2 regions of the Bradyrhizobium sp. SZCCHNS3016 genome follow, and region 2 is predicted to be linked to the other one. Evidence: riboswitches for the same ligand, from Rfam matches in the RefSeq annotation. Region 2 holds a riboswitch; the other holds the start of a gene.
What was found. Region 2 has a riboswitch for cobalamin ahead of QW881_RS02410 (TonB-dependent receptor plug domain-containing protein). Riboswitches for the same ligand answer to the same signal wherever they lie in the genome.

Region 1 (7,957 bases), on a different contig from region 2:
ACGAACATCCGCGGCGAGCCCGGTCAGCGGCAGCCTGCCGCCGCCATCCAGCGCAAAGCCGAACTTGGGCGGCAGAGCATGGAGCGCCTGATCCGAGGCCAGCAGCGTCTCCAACTCGGCGGCGACGGGACGCATGTCGACCCATTCGGCCGGGTCGAGTCCTGCCAGCGGATTGACGACGATGTTGCGGATGGCCTCGAGCTCGGCGCTGTCATCGAGCAGTCCGAGCGATGCCATCAGCTCCCACAGCGGCACAAGCGTCTCGGACGATACGCCGCGAATCTGCAGATTGGCACGGCGCGTGAGGTCGATCTGGCCATTGCCGTAGCGCTGAGCGGCCTCGGCAAGCTCACGCAGCGCCGACACCGGCAACGCGCCCCCATGCGGCCGGACACGAACGATAAGCCCGTCGCCGCTCGGCATCGGACGCCGCGCGCCCGGGCACCAGCCCTTGATCTCGACCAAGGCGGTCATGACGCGCTCTCCGCTTGCGTCAGGCGCGTGCGGGCATGCGCAAGCTCATCGGCGACCGCATTCCGGCGCGGCACCCATAGCTGCCGGCGTAGCGCATCCTCAAATCGCGAGACGATCGCGGCGACCGCCGCCGGATTGCGCGCGACCATGTTGTCCAACACAGCCTCGTCACGCAGCAGCGCCCCGTGCGCCAGATCGAACAGGTGCTCGGCGACGGCGTCAGAGGTGGCGGCAAAGGCATAGAGCGCGTCGACGCCCTGCGCGATCTCGGCGACGCCGCGATAGCCATGCGCGAGCATTCCCGCAATCCAGCGCGGATTGGTGAGACGGCCGCGCACCACGCGGGCAATCTCCTCGCTGAAGCTCCGCGCCGCCGGCGCCTCCGGACGGCTGGTGTCGAGATGCAGCAGTACGGGCGACGCGCCGAGCGACGCTGCAGCGGCTGCGAAGCCTCCGGCAAAGTCGGCGACCTCCTCGCCATCGAGCAGGTCGCGCTCACGATCGTCCTGCGGATGCACGAGGGCGTCGGCGCTGCGGACGCGGGCGCGGAACGTGTCGGAAGCAGACGCGCCGTCATGCGTCCCGCCAAAGCTATAAGCGGCGCTCTCGAGATACGCCTCGCCGAGCTGCGACCGGCTCGTCCAGTCCATTCCGAGCGCAAGGTCGGCGGCAACGGCACCGTAGCTGCCAGGCGCCCCGCCGAACACGCGCGCGAGGCTCTCGCCGCGCCGCCGCGCCGCGGCCAGCGGATTGTCGGCATCATCCTCGTCGAGAGACGCCACTTTCTGCACGGCGAGATCGAACAGCGCGATCTGCGCTTCGAACAGGTCGCGAAACAGCCCCGAGATCCGCAGCGTCGCATCGATGCGCGGGCGGTCGAGCATCGCCAACGGCAGTACGTCGACGCCGGTGACACGATTGGAGTTCAGGTCCCAGCGCGGCCGCACGCCCAGATAAGCCAAGGCCTGGGCCAGATCGTCACCGCCGGTGCGCAGCGATGCGGACGCCCAGAGATCAAGCATGAGCGCGCGCGGGTAGTCGCCATGATCCTGCAAATAGCGCCGGATCACCTCGTCAGCCGCGCGTACGCCGACCACAGCGGCGGTCCGGGTCGGGATCGCACGCGGGTCGATCGCGGTGAGATTGCGCCCCGTGGGCAACACGTCGAGCCGGCCGCGGCTCGGCGCGCCGGCGGGACCGGCAGCGACGCGGCGACCGTCGAGTGCCGCGAGCAACGCGCTGCGTTCGGCTGCAGCGCTCGCGGCGATCCGTGCGGCGATGTCGGCGCGATCGACCGTCGCGGCCGCCGGCCCCATGGCCGCCGTGATCGCATCCGCAAGCAGGCCGGTCGCCGCCGTGTCGGGCGCTTCCCCGAACACATGCAGGCGGTCGCGCACCGCGAGCTCCTTGATGTCGCAGAGCTGCGCATCGAGCTGTGCGATCGCCTCGCGTCCGGTCATTGCGCGGTCGAGCCCGCAATCGGCGGCCAGGCCGCTCTGCCAGGCCCGCGCGACAATCTCGTCCTCCAGGAGTCCGAGCCGGCGCTTGTCGAGGCCATCCGCCTCGGCATATTCCTCGACCAGCGCCTCCAGCTCCAGCAAGGGTCCGTGCAGACCGGCCTGCGACAGCGGCGGCGTCAGATGCCCGAGCGTCAGCGCCGACAATCGCCGCTTGGCCTGCATCGCTTCGCCGGGATTGTTGACGATGAAGGGATAGATCACCGGCAGCGGGCCCAGCACGGCCTCCGGCCAGCACGCATTTGAGAGCGCCAGCGCCTTGCCAGGCAGCCATTCCAGCGTGCCATGCGCACCGAGATGAATCAGCGCATCGATCCGCTCGGCCTCACGCAGATGCGCATAGAGCGCGACATAGGCGTGCCGCGGAGGCACGCTCGTGTCATGGTAGCCGGACTTGCGATCGGCGCGATTGCCACGATCCGGCTGTAGCAGGATCGAGAGTTTTCCGGCGTGCAGCACCGAAAAACGAAAGGCGCCATCTCGAACCGCCGGGTCGGCTTCCGCCTCTCCCCAATTGTCATGCAAGGCACGCTGCAGATCGTCCGGCAACAGCGCCAGAGCACACCGATAGGCCGCGAGCGGCACCACGAGCTCATCTGCCTCGTCCCGCAGCAGCGCGTCGACATCTTCGGCGGTCGGAGCTGCGCGGCCGATATCGTACCCCGCCTCCGCCAACTGCCGCGCAATGGCGGCAGCGCTTCCGCTGGTGTCGAGACCGACAGCGTAGCCGCGGCGCCCGCCGCGCGCCGGATAGTCGGAGAGCAGCAGCGCCACGCGCCGCTCGCTTGCCGGCAGCGCCCGCAGCCGCGCCCATCGCGCCGCGAGCCGAGCGACGTAAGCGATGCGGTCGTGTCGGGGCACATAGCGCATCGTGCCGAACTGCAGACGCTCATCCGCGGGCGTTTCGCCCTTGAACGCAATCGGGCGTGCCAACAGCCGGCCGTCGAGCTCCGGCAGAACGACATTCATGGCCAGATCCGTCGGCGACAGTCCGCGCGCCGACGAGGCCCAGGCCTCTTCCGTGCTCTGCGCCTGGATGATTTGCAGAACTGGTGCATCGGCCACGTCGAGCACCGTGGCGCCGTCGTCGCGCAGCGCCGAGAACGCGGTGGCGTTCAAAATGATCGCAGGACGCCGGCGCTGGACGAGTCGCGCCAGTGCATCCCCGATGTTGGGATCCTTCAGGCTGGTCACCGCGACCGCGACTGCCGCCAGCCCTTCACCTTCGAGCGCCCGCATCAGCTCCGCGATCCCCGCCGTATCGGCGGCGAGCAGGCCCGCACGGTAGAACACGATCAACGCGGTGGGCCGCGCATCATTGTGGCCGCAGAGATCATCGATGCCGACGGCTCCGCGATCGGGCATGAAGCCGACGATCGAACCGATCGCGACCGGCTCCGCAAAATGCGCGTCGCGCCCGAGCAGCGTCGCGAGATAGCGCAGGGCCTCGCGCGCATTGCCGACGCCGCCCTCGTGCAGATAGCCGTAGAGACGCGAGGTCGCGTCCTTCGGCAGGGTCGAGAGCGCATCGAGCCTCTCGTCGGCGCGATCGTCACCCGGCAGTGCCGCAAACGGGATGTTGCGGCTGCGGCAGACCGATGCGATGCGCTCCAGCCCGTAGCGCCAATAGTCGAGCCCGCCGAGACAGCGCACGACGACGGCGCGCGCGCCCAGCACGACGCGGTCGACATAGAGATCGACCGACATCGGATGCTTCAGCCGTTTCAAGCTGGCGAGGCGCAGGCTCAGCAGCTCATCCGACGACGCGGTCCAGGCCTCGGCCAGCGCCGAGAGGTCGGTGTCCGAGAACGACAGCACGACGATCTCGGCCGGCGACTGTGCAAGATCCACGGCCTGTTCGAGGTCGTCGAGATCCGCGCCCGTTGTCGCCAGCAGGTGCATCGGTGACGCCTATCCTGTGATCAGGCTCTGGATGGCAGCGGCATCGAGGCCGCGCTCGCCGATGATCACCAGCCGCCCCTGCCGCGATTCGCCCGAGCGCCACGGGCGCTCGAACTGATGCTGGATGCGGCTGCCAACGGCCTGCACCAGGAGGCGCAGCGGCTTGCCGGCGACTTCCACGAACCCTTTCACCCGCAACACATCATGCGCGTCGACGGCGGCCGCGATGCGGTCGACGAGCGCATCGGGCGAAGCCTGCGCCGGAACGTCGAGCACGAAACTCTCGAAATCGTCGTGATCGTGCTCGGCCTCGTTGTCGTGATGTGACGGTCGGGCCGCGAGATCGTCCTCCGCTGCGGCACCGAGCCCGAGCAGAATTGAAGCCGACAGCCTGCCGTGCTCCGTCGCGATCACCTTGACGGCACGCTGCACCTTCGCCGCGATCTCGGCCGCGACATCCTTGCGCTGCTCCTCGCTCATCAGGTCGCTCTTGTTCATCACGACGAGATCGGCGCACAGCAGCTGATCCTCGTAGACCTCCTCCAGCGGGTTGTCGTGATCGAGCGAAGCATCACTGGCGCGCTGCGCGGCGAGCGCCTCGGGATCATCGGCGAAGCGTCCCGCGACCACCGCCGGACCATCGACGACCGCAACGACGCCGTCGACGGTGACGCGCGTCGCGATCTCGGGCCAATTGAAGGCCTGCACCAGCGGCTTCGGCAGCGCCAGCCCCGAGGTCTCGATCACGATATGCTCCGGCGGCTCCTTCTGATCCAGCAGGCTCCTGAGCGCGGGCACGAAATCATCGGCAACGGTGCAGCACAGGCAGCCGTTCGACAGCTCGACGATGCGATCCTCCGGACAATCCGGCACGCCGCAACCCTTCAGGATGTCGCCGTCGATGCCGACATCGCCGAACTCGTTGACGATGATGGCGAGCCGGCGACCGTTCGCGGTCTCGATCAGGTTGCGCACCAGCGTGGTCTTGCCGGCGCCGAGGAAACCGGTGACGATGGTGCAAGGCGTCTTGGCGAACGACTTCGTCATGGCGATACGATCTCTCGTTTCAGCGTGGTGCTGACAGCGCGGGAACGCGCGCAACGGTGTTCTTGCGGATGTATTCGGGACGCTCGCGCCAGGCCGGCAGGCCGGCGTCATGGCGCTGATGCAGCTGGGCGAATGTCAGCACATCCTGAACATGCAGATCCGGATCGAGCGCGCCGAGCACATAGGTCCATTTGCCCGGCGCCGTCACTGCAACCGTGCACGCACGATTGCAGTTGGACAGGCACTCGACGCCGACCACGGCGACACCGGCGCGCTGCGCGGTCGGCAACGTCTCGATCGCGGCGAGCAAACGGGCTCCGGCCCGCGGCTGATCAGGCGGCGTAGGTTCCGTCCCCTGCGAACGGCAGGTGACGCAGACGAACAGCGTCGTCTCACCAGTCTCTGATGCGGTCATCAATCAGCCGATCACGCCGGCCGCCGTCGCCGCGGCGACGCCCCCCACCAGCACGATGGCAGCGCCCGCGAGCCGCAGCGCCAGCGGCGCAGCCGCTTTGGCCTTCGCCGACAGCAGCCTGGTGCCGAGGAACGCGCCGGCGGCGATGAGGGTCTGGATCACGAGCAGGCCGGCGAGATAGGCCCCGAGCGGGGTGTTCTCTGCCCCGACGATCGATTCACCCAGCGCATAGCCGTGGACGAGGCCGGTCACAGCGAACAGGCCGGCGACGGGCAGCACGCCGAAACCGCCACGCATCACCACCACCAGACCGACCACGGCGGTGGTCAGGCCGACCAGCAGCTCGGCAGCCGGGATGTTGGCCTTGGCCACATGAAGACCGACGCCCGCGATCATCGCGGTGGTGAAGGCGAGCACCGGCGCGAAGCCGCGGCCCAGAAATGCTGCGACGATGCCCGCACCGACGATGGCGGCCAGATGGTCGATTCCGATCACAGGATGGCCGAGGCCGGACAGCAGGCCCTGCGCAAACGTCTGCGGCAGCTTGCCCCCCATCATGTGATGCGCGAAGGCGGGATCGGCGGCGAGCAGCACCAGGCTCGCGGCTGCAAAGGTCGTGGTACGGGTCAACTTCATGGCCGTCTCCGTCGCTTGCCGGCTCCCCAGAGGACCGGACGATGCGCTGCATCCGACGGCATCCCACCCATCCCGGCGGGATCAGAACCAGCATCGCGACTCCCCGCGCGACGGGTCGGCCAACAGCAATGTCGACGGCAGGTCTCCTGGCTCTCGGGTCACCGCGTGAAGCCACCTTCCCGGTTTCCCAGTGGTGTCTTGGCCTCACACTCGCCGATTACAGTTGCGGGGGCAGCCACGGCCTTGGGTCAAGAACCCGCACCGTGTTCCCTAAATCTCTCCTTTCGGAGAACCGTCATCTGTTAGATACGGGTCGCGCCAAAGCCCGTCAATCGGAATCGTCCCCCATGGTCCCCGCCCGCCCGCATCCCGCCCTGCCGCGCCTGACCCTGGTGCTCGGCGGCGCGCGTTCCGGCAAGAGCCGTCATGCCGAGGCGCTCGTGACCGCCTTTCCCGCACCTTGGACCTATGTTGCGACCGCGCAGGCGTTCGACGATGAGATGAAGGACCGAATCGCGCAGCACAAGGCGCGCCGCACCGAGGGATGGCAGACGTTGGAGACCACACATGATCTTGCAGGCCTGGTCCGTGCACGGGCAAATTCGAGCGTGCCGATGCTGATCGATTGCCTGACGCTGTGGCTCAGCAATGTGATGTTCGCCGACATGGACGTGGCGGCAAGATCAGCCGAGTTGATCGACGCGCTCAGGAACGCGCATGGCCCGATCGTGGCCGTGTCCAACGAAGTTGGACTTGGCATCGTGCCGGACAACGCGCTCGCGCGCGCCTTTCGCGATGCCCAGGGGCGACTGAACCAGGACGTCGCGGCCGTGGCCGATCGCGTGATCCTGATGGCGGCGGGACTGCCGCTGACGTTGAAGTGACTAGGAGAAAATGTCGATGACCGGAAGCGCCGACGATTCACGCCACAAAGCGAAGATGGAGAACCGCAAAGCGGTGCAGGATGCTGAGGTCGCCTCCAAGACCGTGGAGAAGGGCCTGCTGATCGTTCACACCGGCAAGGGCAAGGGCAAATCGACGGCGGCGTGGGGCTTGATGCTGCGCGCACTCGGTCGCGGTTTTCGCATCGGCGTCGTGCAGTTCGGCAAGGGCGCGTGGGAAACCGGCGAGCGCAAGGCGATCGAGAAGTTCGGCGATCAGGTGTCGTGGCACACGCTCGGGGAAGGCTTTACGTGGGAGACGCAGGATCGGGCGCGCGACGTCGCCGCGGCGGAGCGCGCCTGGGCGAAGGCAAAGGAGCTGATGGCGGATCCGTCGATCCGGTTGCTCGTCCTCGATGAGCTCAACATCGCGCTGCGCTATGATCACCTTGATATCGCAGACGTCGTCGCCACGCTGGCAGGGCGCCGTCCCGATCTGCACGTCGTCGTCACCGGGCGCAACGCCAAGCCGGAGCTGATCGAGGCCGCCGATCTCGTCACCGAGATGAACCTCGTGAAGCATCACTTCGCAGCCGGCGTGAAGGCGCAGGAAGGCATCGAGTACTAGGCTCATGAGCGCGCGCGCCATCATGTTCCAGGGCACCGGTTCCGACGTCGGCAAATCGCTGATCGTCGCGGGGCTCGCGCGCGCGCTGACATTGCGCGGCCTCAAGGTGGCGCCGTTCAAGCCGCAGAACATGTCGAACAACGCCGCCGTCACCGCTGATGGCGGCGAGATCGGCCGTGCCCAGGCGCTGCAGGCGCGCGCGGCGCGGCGGCCGATGACGGTGCACATGAACCCGGTGCTGCTGAAACCGCAGAGCGAGATCGGCTCGCAGGTCGTGGTCCAGGGTCGCGTCATCGGCAACGCCAAGGCATCCGCCTATCAGGCGATGAAGCCGCAACTGATGGCGGCCGTGCTCGACAGCTTCCATCACCTCGCAGCGGATGCCGACATCGTGCTGGTCGAAGGCGCAGGCTCCGCCTCCGAGATCAACCTGCGCGCGGGCGACATCGCCAACATG
Region 2 (7,957 bases):
GCTGGACCCGCGCCCCGATCTCGACGTGCTGATGATCGCGCCGAAGGGCCCCGGCCACACCGTCCGCTCCGAATACCAGCGCGGCGGCGGCGTGCCCTGCCTGATCGCGATCGCCAAGGATTCCTCGGGCAATGCCCATGATCTCGGCCTGTCCTATGCGTCGGCGATCGGCGGCGGCCGCGCCGGCATCATCGAGACCACCTTCAAGGAAGAGTGCGAGACCGACCTGTTCGGCGAGCAGGCGGTGCTGTGCGGCGGCCTGGTCGAGCTGATCAAGGCCGGCTACGAGACCCTGACCGAGGCCGGCTACGCGCCGGAGATGGCCTATTTCGAGTGCCTCCACGAGGTGAAGCTGATCGTCGACCTGATCTATGAAGGCGGCATCGCCAACATGAACTACTCGATCTCCAACACCGCCGAATATGGCGAATACGTCACCGGCCCGCGCATCGTCACGGCCGAGACCAAGGCGGAGATGAAGAAGGTGCTCGGCGACATCCAGTCCGGCCGCTTCGCACGCGACTGGATGCTGGAGAACAAGGTCAACCAGACCTCGTTCAAGGCGACCCGCGCCAAGCTCGCCCAGCATCCGATCGAGGAGGTCGGCGCCCGGCTGCGCGACATGATGCCCTGGATCAAGAAGGGCGCGCTGGTCGACAAGTCGAAGAACTGAGTTCGCGCAGGACTTGCTGAGAATTGAGAACGGCGGGCCGAGGCCCGCCGTTTTTGTTTGGTAGGTGAGTCCTTAGGCTGTTTCAGGACGTCGCGCGGCGTGAGGCCAGCGGCGCGAGCAGGCGGACGATCTCGCTGACAGCGACCAGGCCGACGAGCCAGGCGGCGCTGGTCAGGCCGAGGCGGGCGACGATCGGGAGCGTGAAGCTCGCGGCACCGCCGAGTGCGGGCGTGGCGGCCAGCAGCACCAGCTCATACGCCGTGTAGGCGCCCAGCAGGGCGGCGGCAAAGGCGAGCGGAGCCGGGCTTGCGCGCAGAGCCTGCAGCACGCCCCGGGCCGTGGCAGTGGCGCTGAGCGCGGCGGCGCCGATCATCGCGCCCCAGGCCAGCGTGTTGGCATCGACCGGATAGTGCAGGGCGCCGAAGCCGATGCCCTGGTTGACCAGCCAGGCGCCGATCATCACCGGCAGCGCCGTGCGCAGCGGAAGCATGGCGGCCGCAATCACGGCGAAGGCCGCAAACGGCGTCGCGCAGGCGAACACGAAGCTCGCCAGCGCACAGGCGGTCGTCAGCAGCCCGAAACAAAACGCGGCTGCATGCCGCGGCGGGACGGGCGCGAGGCGAGCCTCGGAACCAGAGGGGGCGAGGACGTCGAGAGTCATGGAACATCTCCTGTTGTTGCAATTGTAGTCCAGTTTTGAGGCGGCTGTCAGCCGCTTCGGGAGGTCTGCATCACTGCACGCCGAAGCTCGCGAGCCGGATGCCGCCGAACACGCCGAAGCCGGGTGCCAGGAAGCCGGTCGGGTTCTGGGTGTGACGGTTGAACAGGTTATCGATCCGGCCAAACACCTTGACCTGGTCGGACAGCGCGTAGTCGCCGCGCAGGTTCACGAGCGTATAGCCGGGTGCGACGAGGCCGGTGGTCATGCCGTCGCGGCTGACATCGAGCCAGTCGCCGACCCGCAGCAAGGTGGCCGACAGGCTCAGCGCATCGATCGGCAGCCAGGTGGCGGTGGCGCTCCATTTCTCCTTCGGCCGGCGCAGCAATTGCTGGCCGGTGGCCGCGTCGACGGCGCGGGTGAAGGTGTAGTCCGCGCGCAGCGATATCCGATCGGTGAGCCGCGCCGTCACGAAGCTCTCGGTGCCTTCGGTAGTGGCGAGGCCGACATTGGCGTAGGAGGTGAAGGTCGCGTTGAAATTGATCAGGTTGGTGATGCTGTTGTGGAAGTAGGTCGTGCCGAAGCGGACGCGATCGTCGAACAGCGGCTGCTCGAAGCCGGCATCGTAGCCGGCGCTCTGCTCCGGCCGGAGGTTGGGATTGGCGAAGAAGTTGAACGCCGGGAAATCCTGGTGCAACTGGCTCAAGGTCGGTGCCTTGAAGCCGGTGCCGTAGCTCGCCTTCAGCTTGGTCTCGGTGACCGGCAGGATCACCGCCGGCGCGATCCGGTAGGTGCCATGGCCGCCGAACTGGTCGTTGACGTCGTTGCGCAGGCTCGCCACGACGAACCAGCGCTTCGCGAACTCGGTCTGCAGCTCGACGAAGCCGGCCTTGTTGCCGTTCTCGGCCGAAAGGTCGGTGGTCTTCAGCCGTTCGGTCTGCTGCTCCAGGCCGACGATCAGGTTGTTGCGCGGGGCGAGCTCGGTCACCGCGTGCCAGTCATATTTGATGCGCTCGCCGGTCGCGACCGCGGCGACGGGATTGCCGGCCGTCAGATCGGACGACCAGTTGTTCACATAGTTGACGCCGAAGTAGTTCCTGATGCGGCCGCCGAGCAGTGACCATACGGCTTCCTCGCGCGTCGCCAGTTGATGGACGGTATGGTTGCTCTGGGCGGCGTCGGGAAAGCTGGGAAGGCCGCTGTCGCCGGTGAACAGCAGGGTGGCGTCAGTGTAGCGGACCACCGAATTGAGCGTCCAGGCCTCGTTGAGATCGACGCCGAGCTTGGACGAGGCGGTGACGTTGTCGTAGGCGTTGCCGATGGCCTTCTGCCCCGCAGGCAGCAATTGCCACGGGGTCACCGGAACGTCACCGGCGTGCAGATGCGCGACGTTGACTGCGTAGTTGACATTGTCCTGAGAGCCGCTCAGCCCCGCGCTCTGGTTGAAGGTCTTGAACGAGCCGCTCTCGACCGAGGCGGTCGCCCGCGCCGGTCCGTCGCCCTTGCGCGTGACCACCGAGATGACGCCGCCGATGGCATCGGAGCCGTACAGCCCGCTCTGCGGCCCGCGCAGCACCTCGAGCTGTTGGATGTCGGCGGCGAGCAGATGTGCGAAATCGAACGCGCCGTTGCCGTTGGTGACGTCGCCTGCGTCGATGCCGTCGATGATGAGCTTGGTGTGGTTGGCATTGGTGCCGCGCATGAAGACGTTGGTCTGGCCGCCCGGGCCGCCGGCCTGCACGATGTTCAATCCGGGGACCGTGCTCAGGATGTCCGGCACGGTGCGGGCCTGCTGCGCGGCGATATCCTTGTCGGTCACCACGGTGATCGCATTCGCGACGTTGGCGACCGGCGTCACAACGCCGGTCGGGCTGACGGCGACGGGGGCGCTGGCCGGCGCTGCCGGCTTTGCAGCCGGCGTCTGCCGTCGCGCGGCGTTGCGGGTTGGAGAACCGCCGGACACCGCCCGCCCTGCGGCAGCCGGCTTGCGCGGCGCGTCAACCTCGACCGGCGGCAAAAGGTTGGGGGAGGCGGATTGCTGCGCGGCTGCCGGGAAAGCACCGAGCAGCGCAAACGACGCGAGGACGCAGAGCGACGACAGAACGGCGCGATGCCGCCTGGCATGGGGAACGGGAGACACGAGTGACCTCGGCATGACGTCAGTGGCACGTCACCGCGAACGAGGTCTCACGCAGACCTTTGCAGACCTGCCTGAAAACGATGCCAATAACGCCCCGACCGGCATCCTCGCGTGTGACCACGGCTGACGGCAGGTCTCCTGGCTCGCGGGTCGTCACCTCCACGTCGCCTTCCCGGGACCGAGATTTCCCAGTGGCCTATGACGCGAGATTCGCCGCTTACAGTTGCGGGGGCAGCTGCGGCCTTCGATCTCGTCTCTTGCGAGACGCATCCGGCACCGCATTCCCTTTTGAGCCCCGGTCGAGGGGCACCGTCACGATCAGCGTAGGAGTGCGGGCGCACCAAAGTCAATCCGGCGCCCGGTGATCTCCTGGCGATAACGCTGGCCGGTCGGCTTGATGATGCCCGGCCGCCTGCGACAACCATAGCTGTCGTCCCTGCGTTTGCAGGGACGACAGCGGAGTATGAGGAGGCTCGCGAGTCGTTGCTGATGAGGATTGCGTCTTGTGAGCACCCGCTCACTTCTCGACCTTGTTGTGCACCATCCAGAACCGCAGCGTGCGCTGGGCGGTGTCGAGCGACAGCCGGGCATAGTCGCGCTCGGCGAGCTTCAGGGTGTCGCTGTCGATGGCGTGCTTGATCGGCCGGTGGGTCAGGATCTTCGCCACCACCGACCAGGCCAGCCTGGCGGCACGGCAGGGGATCAGCACGATGTCGGTGCGCGGGCCTTCGAGCACCTTGGCCATCATCTCGGTCGGCACGTTGTTGAGCAGGCCGAGTGCGGCGGAAACCTCGCCGAAGCGGCGGGTCTCGGCGAAGAAGGCGATGGCGGCATCGTTGAGCTCGTTCAGCCCCTTCATGCGCTTGACGGCCTCTTCGGCCAGCGTGAAGTCGCGGCCGACCAGGCCGCCGTCGCTGCGCGCGACGTCCGCGATGGCCTTGAGGATCTTCTTGATCTCCTGCTGCAACGCTGGCGGCGCCGAGGCCATCAGCTTGGCGCGCACGGCTTCGGTGGCGCGGCGTAAGAGGTCGCGCAGGTGCTTGGTGGGCAGGTCGACGCGCAGCCCGATGATCTCGGACAGTTCGTCGTCATCCGCGGCATGCGCCATCATCCCGGAATAGCCGGTATCGGAGAAGCGCGCGGTCTGGTTGTTGGCGAGCTTGCGGATGACCCGGCGCTCGCCGCGGTCGACGATGATGTCGGTCACCGCCTCGGTCAGATGCGGACGGCTGGAGATCGCCATCAGGTGATCCTGGCCCTTGGTCGCCGCGACCTCGACCAGCGTATGCTCGGTCAGCCGGCTCGAGTGCATCAGCACGCTCTCGGCCACCGAGATTTCGTCGTCACGGGCGAGCTGCTGGATCAATTCGACGGGCGCGTAGTCGACCGGCGCGAGATGCTTGGAGAGCTCGGCCCGCGCGCGGGTCTCTACTCGCGAGACCAGCATGCACAGCACATTGTCGAACACCTTGATCTGGTCCTCGGTGAGGCGTTCGCCGTCATGCAGGAACAGATTGGTGACCTGGCGCAGCGTGTTGACGCGCTTCGCCGAGGAGCCGCTGCGGACGGCCTCTTCGAGCTCGGTGATGATGGAGTGTTCTGAAGGCGGAAGCTGTTCTGGCTGTGACACGATCGCGCTCGTTTGTCCGGATGGCCGGAGCGACAGCGACGCGCTTGTGATCCCGCTGCAAGGCTCTCGGCCGGAGCAGTTTTCGGCACGGGCGATAACAACGCGTTAGGGTCGGAGGACGTAGTACCCCGGAGAAACACGGATACGGAAAATTAAGGCGATACGCGTAGAGGGGGGACGACGAGCTGGAGCCGGTCTTCCGGAGATTCGCCGGACAGGCGATGGAATGAGGCCCGAACACCTCCCCGCAGACGCGGTGACGACAGGCCAGCGAAACGGAAAGGTTAATGATCTCATAAGGTCACAGACCTTCCTTCATCCAGTTTGCTCGCTGCCATCGATCTCACGTCAGCTGTCATCCTCCCAAGCATTGAAACTTAAATCCCAATCTTGCCGCGGCCATTTTGCTGTGCGCCGTGCGCTGCGTGCCGTCTCCCGGTGTTCCGGGGCGGGCTCGGCGGGGATGACCTCGTGCGAAAAATCAGCGCCAGCATCGCGCCGCATCCCGTGCGATAATCGCCGCGCAAATCGTTGAGGTCACCATGAAATCCGTCGTCATCACCGGGGCTTCCACCGGCATCGGCTTCGCCTGTTCGAAGCTCCTGCTCGCGCGTGGCTTCCACGTGTTCGGCAGCGTTCGCAAGCAGGCTGATGCAGACCGTCTGCGCAGCGAGCTCGGCGCCAACTTCACGCCGCTGCTGTTCGATGTGACCGACGAAGCGGCGGTGAAGGCGGCCGCCGGCGAGGTGCGAGCGGCGCTCAAGGGCGAGACGCTCGCCGGTCTCGTCAACAATGCCGGCATCGCCGTCGCGGGGCCGGTGACGGAGCTGCCGATCGAGCAGTTTCGCCATCAGATGGAAGTGAACGTCATCGGTCCGGTCATTGCGACCCAGGCGTTCGCGCCGCTGCTCGGCGCCGATCCGGCCATGAAGGGAGAGCGCGGCCGGATTGTGATGATCAGCTCGGTCGCGGGCCGCAATGGCAACCCGCTGATGGCGCCGTATTCGACCTCGAAGCATGCGGTCGAGGGGCTATCCGAGAGCCTGCGCCGCGAGCTGATGCTGTTCGGCATCGACGTCATCGTCATCGCGCCGGGGGCGGTGAAGACGCCGATCTGGGCCAAGGCCGAGGAGGTCGACCTGTCGGCGTACCAGGCCTCGCCGTTCTTCCCGGCGCTGCAGAAGATTCGTGGCTTCATGCTGCATCTCGGCAAGACCGGGCTGCCGGCCGAGACCATCGCCGCGCGGGTGGCCGACGCCTTGACCCTGCCGGCGCCCAGGGTGCGCTACGAGATCGCGCCCGATGCTATCAGGCAATGGATCGTGCGGGTGCTTCCGAAGCGGACCGTCGATCGCATCATTGCCAAGCGGCTCGGCCTGACGCCGGCGACCAGGGCCTGATGCCGGCGATGACGACCATCGGCAAGACCCAGGCGGAGCTGACCCGCCTGGTCGAGGGGGAGATTCGCGCGCAGCCGGGGTGCGAGACGGCACGCGTGCCGGCCGTTCATGCGCTCGACGTGCGCAGCGGCCGCAACTGGGAGATCCCGCACGTCGTTCTCGGCGACAGCCTGATCAGCGACATCGACCGCGCCGTGATGAGCGTGCAGCGCCGGCTCGGGCGCGAGTTTCACCTGATCGATGATCCCGTCACGGAGCCAGCGTCGGAAGCCGCCGCGACGCCGCAGATCGACACCGACGACTCCTGACATTCCCTGCGCTGACGTGAGCCCTGCGGGCTCAGGTCAGCAGGCCCTGCCGCAGCGCCAGCCGTACCAGCTCGATGTCGCTGGCGACGCCGAGCTTGTCCTTGATCAGCGAGTGCAGGTTGGCAACCGTCTTCGGGCTGAGATGCAGCGCTGACGCGATCTCGTCGGTGGTCCGTTCGGCCAGCAGCATCTGCATCACCTCGAACTCGCGCGCGGACAGGACGTCGGCGGCCGCCCGCTCGCCGGAGAGCCGGCTGAGCGCGAGCTCGTGATCGATGTCGGGGCTGATCGCGATGCGGCCGGCGAGCACGTCCATGACGGCGCGCACGAGCGTCTCCGGCGGGCTGCTCTTGGTGACATAGCCGCGGGCGCCGGCGCGGATCGCCTGCACCGCGAAGCCCGCATTCTCATGCATCGTGAAGACGAGGATGCGCGCGCTACGATCCCATTGCCGGATGCGGCGGATACCCTCGATGCCGCCGACGCCCGGCATGGTCAGGTCCATGATGACGAGATCGGGCCTGACCTCCTTGAACAGCCGGTAGGCTTCGGCGCCATCGGCGGCTTCGGCGACCACGCGCAGCCCCGGCTGCTTCTGCAGCATCGACCTGTAGCCCTCGCGGACCACGGCATGGTCATCAACCAGCAGGATGGTGCCGGCGGGCGCCGTCATGCCGCGCAAGCCGTTTCCGGCTGGGGCGGCGCACGCGAGAGATCGGGCAAGGCCGGGACCGGAATCTCGACGCGGAGTCGCGCGCCACCGCCGGAGGTGGCCGCGAAGCTCATCTGGCCTCCCATGGAGGCGACGCGCTCGCGCATGCCGAGCAGGCCCATGCCCGGCTTGTCGGGAGCTTCACCTGCGGGACCGTCGTCTTCGACGGTGAGCACGGTCGCGCTCGCCGGCCCGTCCTGAAGCGTCAACTGCAGCCGCACGCGCGTCGCTCCGGCGTGCTTGACGGCATTGGTGAGCGCCTCCTGGGCGATGCGGTAGAGGTTGGTGGCGATGATGCCGGGTAGTCGGTCGATGCCGCCCGACAGGCTGATCTCGAAAACGGTGCGGCCGTGCTGCCGCCTGTTCCACCCGGCGACGAGACCTTCGAGGCTGGCGGCGAGGCCGAGCTCGTCGACGTCAGGTGGGCGCAGCCGCA

Region 1: linked by a shared signal. The riboswitch ahead of QW881_RS20860 (HupE/UreJ family protein) and the one ahead of QW881_RS02410 (TonB-dependent receptor plug domain-containing protein) in region 2 are both predicted to bind cobalamin.

What each region holds. Positions count from the first base shown of each region.
Region 1 is NZ_JAUETE010000011.1:28,712-36,668, forward strand. Features, by position in the region: gene cobG (precorrin-3B synthase) at 1-474, opposite strand, end outside; gene cobN (cobaltochelatase subunit CobN) at 471-3,893, opposite strand; gene cobW (cobalamin biosynthesis protein CobW) at 3,903-4,940, opposite strand; gene QW881_RS20855 (DUF1636 domain-containing protein) at 4,960-5,355, opposite strand; gene QW881_RS20860 (HupE/UreJ family protein) at 5,359-5,991, opposite strand; cobalamin riboswitch at 6,110-6,303, opposite strand; gene cobU (bifunctional adenosylcobinamide kinase/adenosylcobinamide-phosphate guanylyltransferase) at 6,339-6,875, shown strand; gene cobO (cob(I)yrinic acid a,c-diamide adenosyltransferase) at 6,892-7,500, shown strand; gene QW881_RS20875 (cobyric acid synthase) at 7,505-7,957, shown strand, end outside.
Region 2 is NZ_JAUETE010000001.1:515,370-523,326, forward strand. Features, by position in the region: gene ilvC (ketol-acid reductoisomerase) at 1-673, shown strand, start outside; gene QW881_RS02405 (hypothetical protein) at 756-1,334, opposite strand; gene QW881_RS02410 (TonB-dependent receptor plug domain-containing protein) at 1,405-3,486, opposite strand; cobalamin riboswitch at 3,582-3,800, opposite strand; gene QW881_RS02415 (DUF2336 domain-containing protein) at 3,989-5,101, opposite strand; gene QW881_RS02420 (SDR family oxidoreductase) at 5,644-6,501, shown strand; gene QW881_RS02425 (hypothetical protein) at 6,501-6,809, shown strand; gene QW881_RS02430 (response regulator transcription factor) at 6,841-7,482, opposite strand; gene QW881_RS02435 (sensor histidine kinase) at 7,479-7,957, opposite strand, start outside.